One region of the Pseudalkalibacillus sp. JSM 102089 genome, then DNA from elsewhere that is predicted to be linked to it. Evidence: riboswitches for the same ligand, from Rfam matches in the RefSeq annotation. Region 1 holds a riboswitch; each other region holds the start of a gene.
The links. A riboswitch is a leader RNA that binds a small molecule or an ion and turns the genes downstream of it on or off. The one in region 1 is predicted to bind S-adenosylmethionine.

Region 1 (4,290 bases):
GAATATTGTTTTTTAATTTATTAAGGAAACTCATAGTTGACCACTCGCTTCAGAAGCGGAGTATTGCTTTCTAATAGCTGCAAATCCATTTTTGAAATCTTTTAATAAATCATCAGGATTTTCAAGTCCCACAGACAATCGCAATAATCCATCTGTGATGCCTCGTTTTCTGCGTTCTATAGGAGGCATAGAAGCATGTGACATTCTAGCTGGATAGGAGAGAATTGATTCTACGGCACCAAGACTTACCGCGAAAACAGGAATTTGAACATGCTTTGTGAATAGACGCACGGCATTTTCATCAGGTAACCGAAAGGACAAAACTGCACCAGGACCAGCGGCTTGATAAATATGAGTGGAGTGACCAGGGTGATAAGAAAGCCCTGGATAAAAGACTTCTTCTACCATCTTTTCTTTAGTAAGAGCATGCGCAAGACGAAACGCAGATCTAGACGATTGATCTAGTCGACAATGCAATGTTTTTAAGCCACGGAGAACTAACCAGGAATCGTGAGCGCTTAAGATCGATCCAAACGAGTTTTGCAGGAATGCAAGCTGTTCCGCTAATTCCTCACTTTTTACGGCAGCAAGACCAGCGACGACATCGCTATGTCCTGAAATGAATTTCGTAGCACTATGCAATACGATATCGGCTCCGAAGTCTAACGGACGTTGTAGAGCAGGTGTCATAAAGGTGTTATCGACAAATGTTAAACAATTATTCGCTTTAGCTAATTTAACAACGGCTTGAATGTCAGTTACCTTCAGCAAAGGATTAGAAGGCGTTTCGATATAGATTACTTTAGTATTGGATTGAATACCTCTCGCCACTTCATTTAAATCTGTCATGTCTACAAAAGTATGTTTAATTCCAAATCTACCGAGAACGTCGTGAATCATGCGATACGTCCCACCGTAGACGTCTTCAGATATAAGAACGTGATCGTTTTGTGAAAGAAGCATAAAAGAGGTGGCGATAGCGGCCATCCCAGAAGCAAACGCAAATCCCTTAACCCCACCTTCAAGATTGGCAATTGTTTCTTCAAGCGCTTCGCGAGTGGGGTTGCCTGAACGACTGTAATCGTATTTTCCTGGTTGGTCAAAATCCACCTGATGAAATGTAGAAGCCTGTTGGATAGGGACGCTAACAGCTCCCGTAGCTTTATTAAATTTGTGATCGTTATGAAGAAGTTTTGTTTGAAATGTATAATCAGTATTTGTCAATTTGTACAACCTCCTCTTTAAAAATGGACAATGCTTGATTCAGGTCCTGTATTAAGTCATCAATGTTTTCAATCCCAACAGAGAAACGTAGCAGTCGATTGCACACCCCTTTTTCAAGTCTGATGTCTTCTGGTATTTCAGCATGAGTTTGCGTTGAAGGATATGTGATAAAGCTTTCTACCCCTCCAAGACTTTCAGCAAATGTGACAAGTGTTAATTTTCTAAGAAAGAGATCTACCCATTCTTCGGACCGCAATCTGAAAGAAAGAATCCCACCTTTATCTGGATAAAAAACGTCTGTTATTGCTTCATGATTCGTTAAAAATTCAGTTACCTTTCTGGCATTCTCTTCATGCTGCTTCATTCTGAGTGGCAAGGTTTTCATGCCTCTCATTAATAACCAGGAATCAAAAGGAGAAAGCACAGCGCCTGCACCGTTTTGGTATTGTTGGATTTCAGCGCAAATATTCTCACCTTTTGCAACCACAAGCCCTGCGAGAATATCATTATGACCGCCTAAATACTTAGTGGCACTATGCACGACGATATCCGCCCCAAGCAGTAGTGGGTTTTGTAGAAGAGGGGTGAACAAAGTATTGTCTACAATAAATAATAGGTCCCTGTTTTCTGCTATCCGTGCAACTTTTTCAAGATCTGTTAATTTCATTAATGGATTAGATGGATTCTCAACAAAAATGGCTTTTGTACGGTGAGTTAGGAGTGATGAAAGTTGTACATTGCTTTGTGTATCAAAATATGTGAAGGAGATACCATAATGTTTTTCAGCATGGGCAAATAATCGATAAGTCCCACCATACAAATCATCTGAGACGAGAATATGGTCGCCGCTTTTGAATATGGCAAGGATTGCTTGAATCGCAGCCATTCCGGAACTAAAAGCAAATCCCTGATCCCCATGTTCGAGTTCTGATATAGCGGATTCTAAAATGGATCGTGTCGGGTTTTTGGTTCTTGAATAATCGAATCCGGTGGATTGACCGATGCCTTCATGGCTATACGATGTGGAGAAGTACACTGGAGGATTTACCGCACCGGTTTTAGTATCTGAATGATTACCTAATTGGACAAGTAGTGTTTCTAACTGTTTATTCGACATAATCAATCTCCTTTTCATTGAATAAGGGCAATAAAAAAAAGCCCTCTATAAGAAGAAGACTTTGGTTGCTCTTCTTCTTATCTTCCAAGTTGAAATCAACTTGCTGGAGTTAGCACCTTACCGGAAATTATCCGGTGGTTGCTGAAGCTTCATAGGGCCAGTCCCTCTGCTTCTCTTGATAAGAATTGAAAATATATGGAATTTTATTGTGTCGCTTTTTTCATAATCTACATCACTTTAAAGTGAAAAGCAAGGGATTTGAGTAAATTATCAAAATTTTTCTTCTGTTGGATCATTTGCTCGCTCGTTCGTTACCCGTTTTTTTGGTAACGGGATTTCTTTAATCGTAAGATAAAGTAGCATGATGGCCACCATCCAATAGAGTAGGAATCCTAAAGGGACTGCTGTTTTAATGAGGGCCATAATCGCAAAGAAGAGCGTTGGAATTGTTACTGAATAAACAGATAAGACCCAAAGTTGTTTATAAGAAGCTTTTCTTCCGGTAATACTTCTCAATAGTAGTCCAATTGTAGCTAGTACGGTAACTCCTATAAACTTAAGGCCGGTTTGAAACAAATAGATAACGAATATCAGTAACGGAATAAAGATAGGGAGCAAGTTGTCTAGGTTATTACTTAACTCATTAACATCTTGCTTCGTGAACGTCATCGAACTAAAGTTACTGTAATTAAACTCTTGTCTAGCGCCGCTATCTACAACGATTATACGATCTTTTAGGAAAGCGATAACGGAATCATATTGATCAACATCATCAGGATTTGTCTGGTCTGTCGCATCAAAAATAAAAGTATTTCCATCATTTTGTCGAATAAGCGGTTCAGACTGCTCACTTGTTAAAGATCCATCCTCTAAAGTGAATTCTGGTAAATCTGATATATGTGTTTTGAGATCCTCATAAGCGTTTGTAAAGGATAAAGCCGTCATAATTCCAACTGGCACAGAAGAAAGGAACATAAGTAAAAATACGTACAATATTGGCTTACCTAGCTTTTGAAAACGGAACCGGGCCATCATATTTGGGGAAAATAAGCTGTAGTAAAGTTGTTTAAAAACGTTCAAATTAATAATCTCCTTTCTAAATGTGGAGTATTTCTCCACCCAATCAGTTTATCTTATATAGAGAGGTGGGAACAGTATTCTTAATGAAACTTTATTGAAACATGTTTGTTTTCGGCATAATATATTTACAATTCTAGATTAACTCTTTACAAAGGAGGGAGCGATGTAGATAATAGACAAGGGACTTTGTTGAGTATTGTCGAAAAAAATAAAACATAAGTGCAAGGGGTTGAAATGATGGAACTCAACGTTCAGGAGATGATCTTTCAGTTTGTGGGAGGTCTTGGTATTTTCCTGTTTGGACTAAAGTATATGGGAGATGGCCTTCAACGATCAGCAGGTGATCGATTAAGAGATATTCTCGATCGTTTTACCACTAACCCGTTTATGGGTGTGCTTGCGGGGATTGTAGTTACTATCTTATTACAAACTAGCTCAGGTACTACAGTTCTTACAGTGGGATTGGTAAATGCAGGATTTATGACCCTAAGGCAAGCTATCGGAGTTATAATGGGTGCTAATATAGGAACTACAGTAACTGCATTCATTATTGGTATACCTATTAAAGATTACGCCTTACCAATAATTTTCCTCGGTGCAGCATTAATCTTCTTTGTTAAAAACAAAAAGATTACTTATCTTGGGCAGATAATATTTGGTTTTGGTGGATTGTTCTATGGCTTAGAACTTATGAGTAATGGTATGAAACCTTTAAGAAGTCTTCAGGCTTTCCATGATCTCACACTTAGTATGAGTGACAATCCAATATTAGGGGTAGTAATTGGTACTGTATTTACTGTAATCGTTCAGAGTTCTAGCGCTACCATTGGGGTACTTCAAAGTTTGTTTTCCCAAGATGCAATGAATCT
Region 2 (4,290 bases), on a different contig from region 1:
AAAACAACATTATGCTAAGAAAAAGGACCGGTCCGAGGATCAACCCCGTCAGTTTCCTTTTATCATAAGCAGGATCTGGTCCAGATGCATAACCTGGATTTTTTTGAGAACTTTTTGAAGGGATTTCCGGCGTGTGTGAAGAAGCGAATGTTAAGAGATCTTTTGCTCGATCATGTTCTTTCCATAATTGGTTCCAAAGGTGTTGTTCCATAGTCATACCTCCTATCGTTCATTAAACTATAGTGTAGAATTCGCTCGCCACATCTGTCAATAAATTCACAATTTTGGTACTTTATTACTCTCTTTCAAGAAAGGACTTTTGATTCGTTTTTCCATTTCCATACAAGTAATTCATTTCAAACCCCCTTAAATTTCCATTAGGGGCGAAAATTATAAGTTGATGATATGTTTTTATAATTCAAAATAAATAAACTCAATGATTAAATGTAAGAATAGATACACAATCCACAACAAGTTGCTCAAAATCGATCCAGGGGGTATATGATGAGAAAGATACAACAGACTACTATTAATTCGGTTGTGAAATACGGACAAACAAAGCTTCCAAAATCAGCTAATACAGAATGTCCAGAATGTGGAAACGACGCTTCATTTCAACTGAAGTTCGATTACCAAATTAATCAGGCTGTGTTCTCCACGCTTTCTCGCTGCTCTATTTGTAAAGAAGCTGTGCTTTTCATACTCATTAAAACGTCCCATAATGATCGCGGAGAAGAAGTTGAGCTTTTCGTGCATCAAACCTCTTTTACACGAGAGCCGCTCGGCAGACTGACTAGCACAGCTAGATTACCCGATGACCTTGAGCGTGTTTATCGCTCAGCAGTGAATGTACATAACATGAAGGATTGGACTGCAACGGCTGTAATGGCTAATCGTGTTCTTGAGAGCATTACAGGTAGTTTTCTTTCTGAAAATGAGCTAGGACAGCCACTTTCTAAACAGCTAGAAACACTTGCTAAGCAGATTGATTTAGAAGAACCAATTGTAAAACTAGGACACCTACTAGGCAAAGGTAGTAATTTAAATCACCTCCTTTGTCTTGAGAAAGCTACAAGTGAAGAAACGGCCAACTTAATTATCGACTTACTAGATTCACTTATTGAATACTTGTACATTCTTCCTCAACGAATTGTGCATCTTCAAAAACAAATCGAAGGATAATAAAAAAAAGCAGGTAGCCCAAATTTGAGCTACCTGCTTTTTAAATGCTCATATCAAATTTTAATTCAAGATTCTGTTCACTATCACTTTAGCCCTTTTTCGAAAAAGAGGGATAGTTGATGAAAATCGCAATAATTCCTGCAATAGCAATGAGGATTGGATAAATTGAATACGGTAGTAGAGCGAGTGGCGAAATCGACGCAAGACCTGCTACTGCAAGCACCTGTGCCCCATATGGGAGCATGCCCTGTATACTACCTGAGAAAATATCAAGAATACTAGCAGACTTTCGTGGGTCTACCCCATATTCTTCGGAAATGTTTTTCGCAAGTGGCCCCCCCATTATGATCGAAATGGTGTTGTTAGCTGTTGATAAATCAAGCACGCTTGCGAGACCGGCGATACCAAACTCTGCTCCTCTACGAGAAGTTACTTTGCTCAGGATTTTGTCCAATACGTATTGTATTCCTCCGTTATGCTTAATGACTTCAATCATCCCTCCGATGACAAGAGCAATCATGGCAAGGTCTTCCATCCCTTTTATGCCCTCTGTAACCGTGGAGATCAGTCCACTCATTCCAAATGTTCCGTTATATAAACCTACAATCCCAGCAAATAAGGTACCACTTACAAGTACAATAAGAACATTAACACCAGCGATCGCTGCGATCAGTACACCTAAATAAGGAATAATTGTAACGAAATTAAATGCGTGTTCTCCTCCAACCTTTGCTTGCTCTCCCATCGTTAAAGCACCATATATAATGGCTGTTACGATAGCAGCTGGCAAGACTATAAAAAAGTTTACTTTGAATTTATCTTTCATTTGCGTATTTTGTGTGCGTACTGCCGCAATTGTAGTATCTGAAATCATAGAAAGATTGTCACCAAACATTGCCCCACCTATGACTGCTGATAAAGCCAGCGCCGGGGCAACTCCGGTTTGCTCTGCAATTCCAATTCCAATGGGAGCAAGCGCTACAATTGTTCCCATCGATGTACCCATCGAAATAGAAATAAAACAGCCAATAACAAATAAACCTACGATTAAAAGATTAGCTGGTAGAATCGATATACCTAAATTAACAATCGAATCTACTGCTCCAATTTTTTCAGCTGTTCCGGCAAACGCCCCAGCCAGTAAAAAGACTAAAATCATTAATATGATATTCGTATTACCTGCTCCACGACAAAACACTTCCACTTTTTTCATAAAGCTTTCTTTTCGATTCATCGAAAGAGCTACGCCCGCCGCAATTAGAGAAGCGAGAATAACAGGCATACTATAAAAGTCCTTTGTTATGATAGCTGTACCAATAAAAAGCACAATAAATATTCCAAGAGGAAGTAAAGCCAGGCCGTTCCCCTTTATTTCTTTCTCCATTATTCATGTCTCCTTCATCTTTTATTCTGTCTCAATAAAAAAAGCCCACTTCAAGAGAAGAAGGCTTTTGCACTTATCTCTCAAGATTTCTCTTGCTGGAAGCAGCACCTTTCTGATGATCAGAGGTTGCTGAAGCTTCTTTGGGCCAGGTCCCTCCACTTCTCTTAATAAGAAATATACAATTATCAATGAGCGCATGCTTCATTTTACTTTTTCATAACGAGCTTTACTTTATCACGCATTATTCTGATGAGTCAACTTTGATTAACTGCATCAAAATAAACTCCTCATCCTTAAAGGAGTTTACCTGATTAACTAGTCTGGTTCAAGCTTTGTATGACTACCAATTTTTGCATTAGATCAATCTTTATTTTCCCAAAAACCACTCAATATCCTTCATAATCGATGCCGGTTTTTCTTCTGGTAGAAGGTGACCAGTTTTTTCATAGATGATCAGTTTAGCATTTGGGAGATCGTTACTGAGACGCTTCCCAATTTTCAAAGGCACAACTCTGTCGTTCTCTCCCCATATTAGTAGGCTAGGTGTATGAATTTGATTTAGTTCAGCTTCTGACAAATCTCCTTCGCGATCTCGAATCATCCTAACTAATGACCGAAAGATACCCTCATTGAAGAAAGGTTGGATATATCCATCCATCATTTCTTCATCGATAAGGGAAGGATCATAAACACAATTAAGCAAATTTCCTCTGACACCTTTTCGATAAAGCCACCTTTTCAAGTATACCGAGAAAAAAGGTAAATACGATGTATACACTAGACTCTGTTTAGCCTTTTCAAGATATCCTGAACTGCACAGTAAAATATTCTTACTAACGAGATCATCTTTCATAGCCGAGGCTCTCATTGCTACTTGCCCACCCATAGAATGGCCGATCATAACAGTATGATCAATTGAAAGCCTTTCTAAAAGTTCAACCACCACTTCCGCATAATTATGATAAGAGTGGACAAAACGATTAGACTTTTCACTTTTTCCGAACGGGGGAAGATCAATGGCAACAACAGTATATGCCTTTGTTAATAATGGTATCAATCTTCTGAAGCTGAAGCTCGACGATAGAAAACCGTGAAGAAGCGTTAATACTGGCCGATCGACGGCTGTGTCATTTCTATAGTATTCATAGTGAATATCAATTCCTTTGATCTTTTCCGTATTTTGTTTAAGATTTTGAGCTAATAGCATCTTTCATCTCACTCCGGATTTTAAATTCACCTGATCTGATTTACTCTTCGTTTCTAACCAGAAAGGATGGTCTCACTTATTCAGGTTTGACTTTATACTTATTTTACCCCAATCCTGAAATGAAAAACTTTTTTACAACCGAGAGGATATTCCATTTTTTCATTCTAACTCTACGTGCACAAGGTCCAGCAGCTTTATCGTTGTCCTTTTTTCATTATGGTCAATAATACGCAGTTCTTTCGTAAGTGGATCTACATAGTGCACATATCCAAAGAGAGTTTTCGTTTCACCTCCGCTAAAATATTGAAAACAAAGCGAGTTGTGAACGGCCATTGCTTCACATATCGTTTCATTCATTTCCGCCATTTTTTGTTCATCAAGTACCGGCTTTCCACTTCTTTTTTCTTCGGTTTTCCAATCTCTTAGCTCTTTCACATGCTCAGGTAACATCATTGACGTCCATTTTATATTTCCGCGATCACGTATCACGCTTCTTCCCCCTTCTATGCTTTATGAC
Region 3 (4,290 bases), on a different contig from region 1:
TTCAACAAAGTGAATATGGATCAAATTGCTTTAATAGGTCATTCTCGCGGTGGTCAAGCTGCCATTTTAGCAGCAAAATTCAATGACCTTGATCGTTATCCAAATAACGGAAACATGACTTTTGATTTCCATTATAATATTGAATCTGTTATCGCACTTGCACCGACGGATTATCAAACACTTTCAGATCGAAAAATCGAAGTGGATGATGTCAATTATTTATTGCTTCAAGGTTCTTATGATAGTGATTTATCGGAATTCGAAGGCGACCGACAGTATAATGGGATTGATTTAACTGGCAGAAAAGAAGCTATGAAAGCAGCCCTTTATATTGATCGCGCCAATCACGGACAATTTAACACAACGTGGGGAGAAAACGATACGTATTTCCCTTTCACGCTTTTATTAAATAAAGAGCCTCTTCTTAAAGGCACTGAACAACGACAAATAGCCCGCACATATGTTGCTGGATTTCTTGAAGCGACGCTTCATCAAAATGAGTCTTATCAACCGATGTTTGAGGATTATCGCTATGCTCTCGAATGGCTACCTGATACAACATACATTAGTAAATACGAAGATCCTTCGTATCATATCTATAGCACTTTTGAGGAGGACGTTGATGTCACAACAACAACTTCTCCTTATATCACCATAGAGGCTAATAGCTTGCTGCAATGGTATGAAGGAGAGCTTGAATTTCGACGCGATAAAGAAAGAGGTACTCATGGGGTCTTTTTGAAATGGGATCATTCCTATTCAAAGAACGGCACGTACAAATTAAATTTCAAGAAAGCCCTTCAGGATCCATTTGCTTATACAATGAACAGTTCATTAACATTCACAGCAGCAAACCTTTCAGATCCATCTGACCAGCAACCTGTTGATTTCACAATCACGGCTAGTTCAGATAACGGAGCGTCCGCTAGTGTTAAGCTGAGTGACGTCATGCAGTTGCAAGGTGTTCTTCCTATTCTACACACAAAAACAAAATACTTCGAAGAAGGACGTTATGGTGAACCTACTGAACCGGTTCTCCAAACCTTTAATATCCCGATGCAGCAATTCTTAGAAGCAAACGATGCCTTTAATCCGAAGAAGATGAATGCTCTTACATTTGAATTTAATGAATCAGAGAAAGGAAAAGTCTATATTGACCAAATAGGTGTCAATCAAGGTGATTAACTAAAAAAGGCCTTCCCTCATGACGATGAGGGAAGGCTTTTTTCTATTATGAAATTTTGCAAGAAGACTGTCCACGCTTTGCAAGATAGCTTTGATGATATTCATCTGCTCGATAGAATGAAGTGATTGGTACAATTTGCGTCACAACTGGTTTTTTGAAGCGTCCGGATCGCTCGAGTTTTTCTTTCGCAATCAATGCTATTTCTGCCTGCTCATTTGAATGGTAAAAAATCGCTGAGCGGTAGCGTGTTCCGACATCTTCTCCTTGTTTATTTAAAGAGGTTGGATTATGATTTTCAAAGAAAACTTCTATAAGTTCTTCATAAGTAATGAGCGAAGGATCATATTCAACTTGGACAGATTCGGCATGGCCTGTTAATTCAGAATAAACATCTTCATAAGTTGGATTAATCGTCTCTCCTCCTGTAAACCCTGCTGAAGTTGAAATAACACCGTTCAATTGTTGAAATAGCGCTTCTACTCCCCAAAAGCACCCTGCTGCAAATGTTGCTTGTTCCACTGTGACCACTCCGTTTCCTTTTCTCTGTATGGTTTTATTTGATCGAGCATATATGTTTTCTAATTCATTTAGTGATAACATATAAAGTTGCTTTTCACCCTTCTTATATATCCCTTGTGAGAGAAGGGTCTTAATAAGCTGTTGTTTTCTTGCTTCGTTATCCATTAGTGTATGCAATATCAGTCTCTCCCTCTACTAAAACATATTTCCAAATGAGGGTGCATAAAAAAACCCTCATCTGCTCGAACAGAAGAGGGTTTGGATAGACCGAGCCTCTTCTCATTTTTCGACTTTCGTCGCAGGAATTAGCACGGTTCCAATTGAACACAAGTTCATAGGTCCGTTGCCGAGGTATCTAAGGGCCAGTCCCTCCACCTCTCTGAATAAGAAGATCCTTTAAACAAAGGATTATTAAGTTAGTCCCAATAATAAATGGTTTTAAAACGGATGTCAATACAAAAGTACTCATAAAAATAATTATATTACAAAAGAGATAACAAAGTAGCCAGCTGCAGTTAATCCCGCCGCTAATAAAGCTGGGCCAAGCTTAAATTTCGCATATGTCATAGGATTCAACTGCAAGATCCTCGCAACTGTATTCGTATTGTCACTTAGCGGAGAAGCAAATGCGCCAAATGTCCCACTCGCAAACACAGCTCCAATGACAACAGGGAGATCTGCTCCTGTAGAATACCCTAATGAAATACCAAGCGGCATTAAAATTCCCCATGTGCCCCATGATGAGCCAATAAAGTATGAAATAAACGCACCAACGAGAAATAAGACTGGTGGTACAAATAAAGTAGGAATCCAATCAAGGTTTGAGGTAACAAAAGATGAGAAGCCAAGAGCTTCTGTTGAAGCTGCTAAGCCCCAAACAACAGTAAGCAAGACGATGACCGGCATCATCTCATTACCCCCTTCGATAAAATAAGTAACAAGGTCCTTTAAAGAAAAACGTTGAAATAAATAGAAAACGAACGTTAAAAGTACTGTAGTGAGAAGTGCAAAGACCATCGCGTCGAGCACATCTGCTTCAATAAACGCCTTGATTAAAGAAGTAAACCCCTTCTGATAACCACTCCAATATGTGAGAAGAAGTGTTAGGAGAATAACTCCTCCAAGAGGTATTAATAAATTCATCGGTTTCGTAGGAAGATCCTTCGCCACTGCTGGATGACAATCTTCCCATTGATCATCAAGCTTTTTTTCCACATTACCTGCGTCTGTAGCAGGCGTTTTTCGATGATGGAAAAAACTCAAATAAAAGCCAATCAATAAAATACTAATCGAAAAAAAGTTATAAGGGATACTTTGAAGGAAGTAACGATAGCCATCTCCTTCAATACCTTCCGCCTTAAGTGAAAGCTGCACAACAGATGACATATAGCCGACAAAAGCGGTAGCAATTGGCATTAAGACAATGACTGGTGTTGCTGTCGTTTCTATCACAAATCCAAGCTCCTGAGGAGTGATTTTCACTTTATTTAAAAGAGCTTTCATGATTGGGGCTACCGTTACAATGCGGAAACTAGGAGCACTAAATGTTCCTAGCGTTGACACCCACGTCAGAAATAACGCTCCTTTTTTTGAGTTGATTTTGGATGAGGCAACTTGAACAAATCCTTTTATCCCACCAGTATATTTCATCAATCCGATTAAGCCCGTAAACATATATAGAAAAAGGACGATTTTAACATTATTTTCATCTTTCAAACCAGTCATTATAAATTCATAGAACTGTTGTAAACCAATGATCAATCCAGGTTTGTATATAAATGATGCTGTTAGCAAACCCGCCGTTAATCCTGGGATCACTAGTTTTGTTTTCATCGCAATGATAATGACAACGATAAACGGAAAAATGGATAACCAGGCCATTAGCGTCGCCCTCCTTAAGCTCTAGTTTGCTCTCTAGAGAACGACCTATACTACGGGAACCGATAATGTTGATTCCTCATTCATATGAGCAAGTGGAGTTGCTCGAATTCAATGGTGCCATATGGGTTAAATAAGACAAATTGAACATCGTTCCTTAACTTATTCATACAAAAAAGCCAGAGCTCAGTGCTCTGACTATTTCTTTTTTAATGCGCTATTGTATTTTAATCTATTGATCGATGCAGCTCCAATTCCAAACATAGCCGTTCGTAATTCGAACTCAATTCGCTTTAATTGATCTGATAGCGCTTCTTCACTATCATCTACCGCATTTTCAAGTAATGCCCTACCAAATCCAGACACATCCGCACCGAGAGCAATAGCTTTAGCTGCATCTACACCATTTTTTAGTCCGCCACTTGCAACCATCGGGACATCGGGATGCTGTTTCCTTACATCAATAATACAATCAGCTGTCGGATTACCCCAATCTTGAAAAGCTTCGGCAGCTTGTTGTCTTAATGTTTGATGGGAACGAAAACTTTCAACTTGAATCCAGGATGTTCCACCCGCTCCAGCAACATCAATAAAACTGGCACCTGCACTTATAAGACGCTGAGCACTCTTCGCATCGATTCCCATGCCAACCTCTTTAATACCGAGTGGAACAGGGATCGCTTTTGCTACTTCTCGAATTTTATCGA

Region 2: another riboswitch for S-adenosylmethionine. It lies ahead of ABVF21_RS16825 (Na+/H+ antiporter NhaC family protein); the one in region 1 lies ahead of ABVF21_RS11970 (methionine biosynthesis PLP-dependent protein).
Region 3: another riboswitch for S-adenosylmethionine. It lies ahead of msrA (peptide-methionine (S)-S-oxide reductase MsrA); the one in region 1 lies ahead of ABVF21_RS11970 (methionine biosynthesis PLP-dependent protein).

The regions. Positions count from the first base shown of each region.
Region 1 covers NZ_JBEWYW010000004.1:262,034-266,323, forward strand. Annotated here, with positions in the region: gene ABVF21_RS11960 (bifunctional homocysteine S-methyltransferase/methylenetetrahydrofolate reductase) at 1-34, opposite strand, end outside; gene metC (cystathionine beta-lyase) at 31-1,224, opposite strand; gene ABVF21_RS11970 (methionine biosynthesis PLP-dependent protein) at 1,211-2,341, opposite strand; SAM riboswitch class I at 2,416-2,526, opposite strand; gene ABVF21_RS11975 (DUF1189 domain-containing protein) at 2,612-3,421, opposite strand; gene ABVF21_RS11980 (Na/Pi cotransporter family protein) at 3,659-4,290, shown strand, end outside.
Region 2 covers NZ_JBEWYW010000008.1:146,812-151,101, forward strand. Annotated here, with positions in the region: gene ABVF21_RS16815 (SLC13 family permease) at 1-211, opposite strand, end outside; gene ABVF21_RS16820 (hypothetical protein) at 505-1,182, shown strand; gene ABVF21_RS16825 (Na+/H+ antiporter NhaC family protein) at 1,271-2,566, opposite strand; SAM riboswitch class I at 2,637-2,740, opposite strand; gene ABVF21_RS16830 (alpha/beta fold hydrolase) at 2,934-3,773, opposite strand; gene ABVF21_RS16835 (YolD-like family protein) at 3,933-4,262, opposite strand; gene ABVF21_RS16840 (DNA polymerase thumb domain-containing protein) at 4,277-4,290, opposite strand, start outside.
Region 3 covers NZ_JBEWYW010000001.1:296,914-301,203, forward strand. Annotated here, with positions in the region: gene ABVF21_RS01335 (hypothetical protein) at 1-1,185, shown strand, start outside; gene msrA (peptide-methionine (S)-S-oxide reductase MsrA) at 1,232-1,882, opposite strand; SAM riboswitch class I at 1,982-2,095, opposite strand; gene ABVF21_RS01345 (Na+/H+ antiporter NhaC family protein) at 2,183-3,586, opposite strand; gene fni (type 2 isopentenyl-diphosphate Delta-isomerase) at 3,782-4,290, opposite strand, start outside.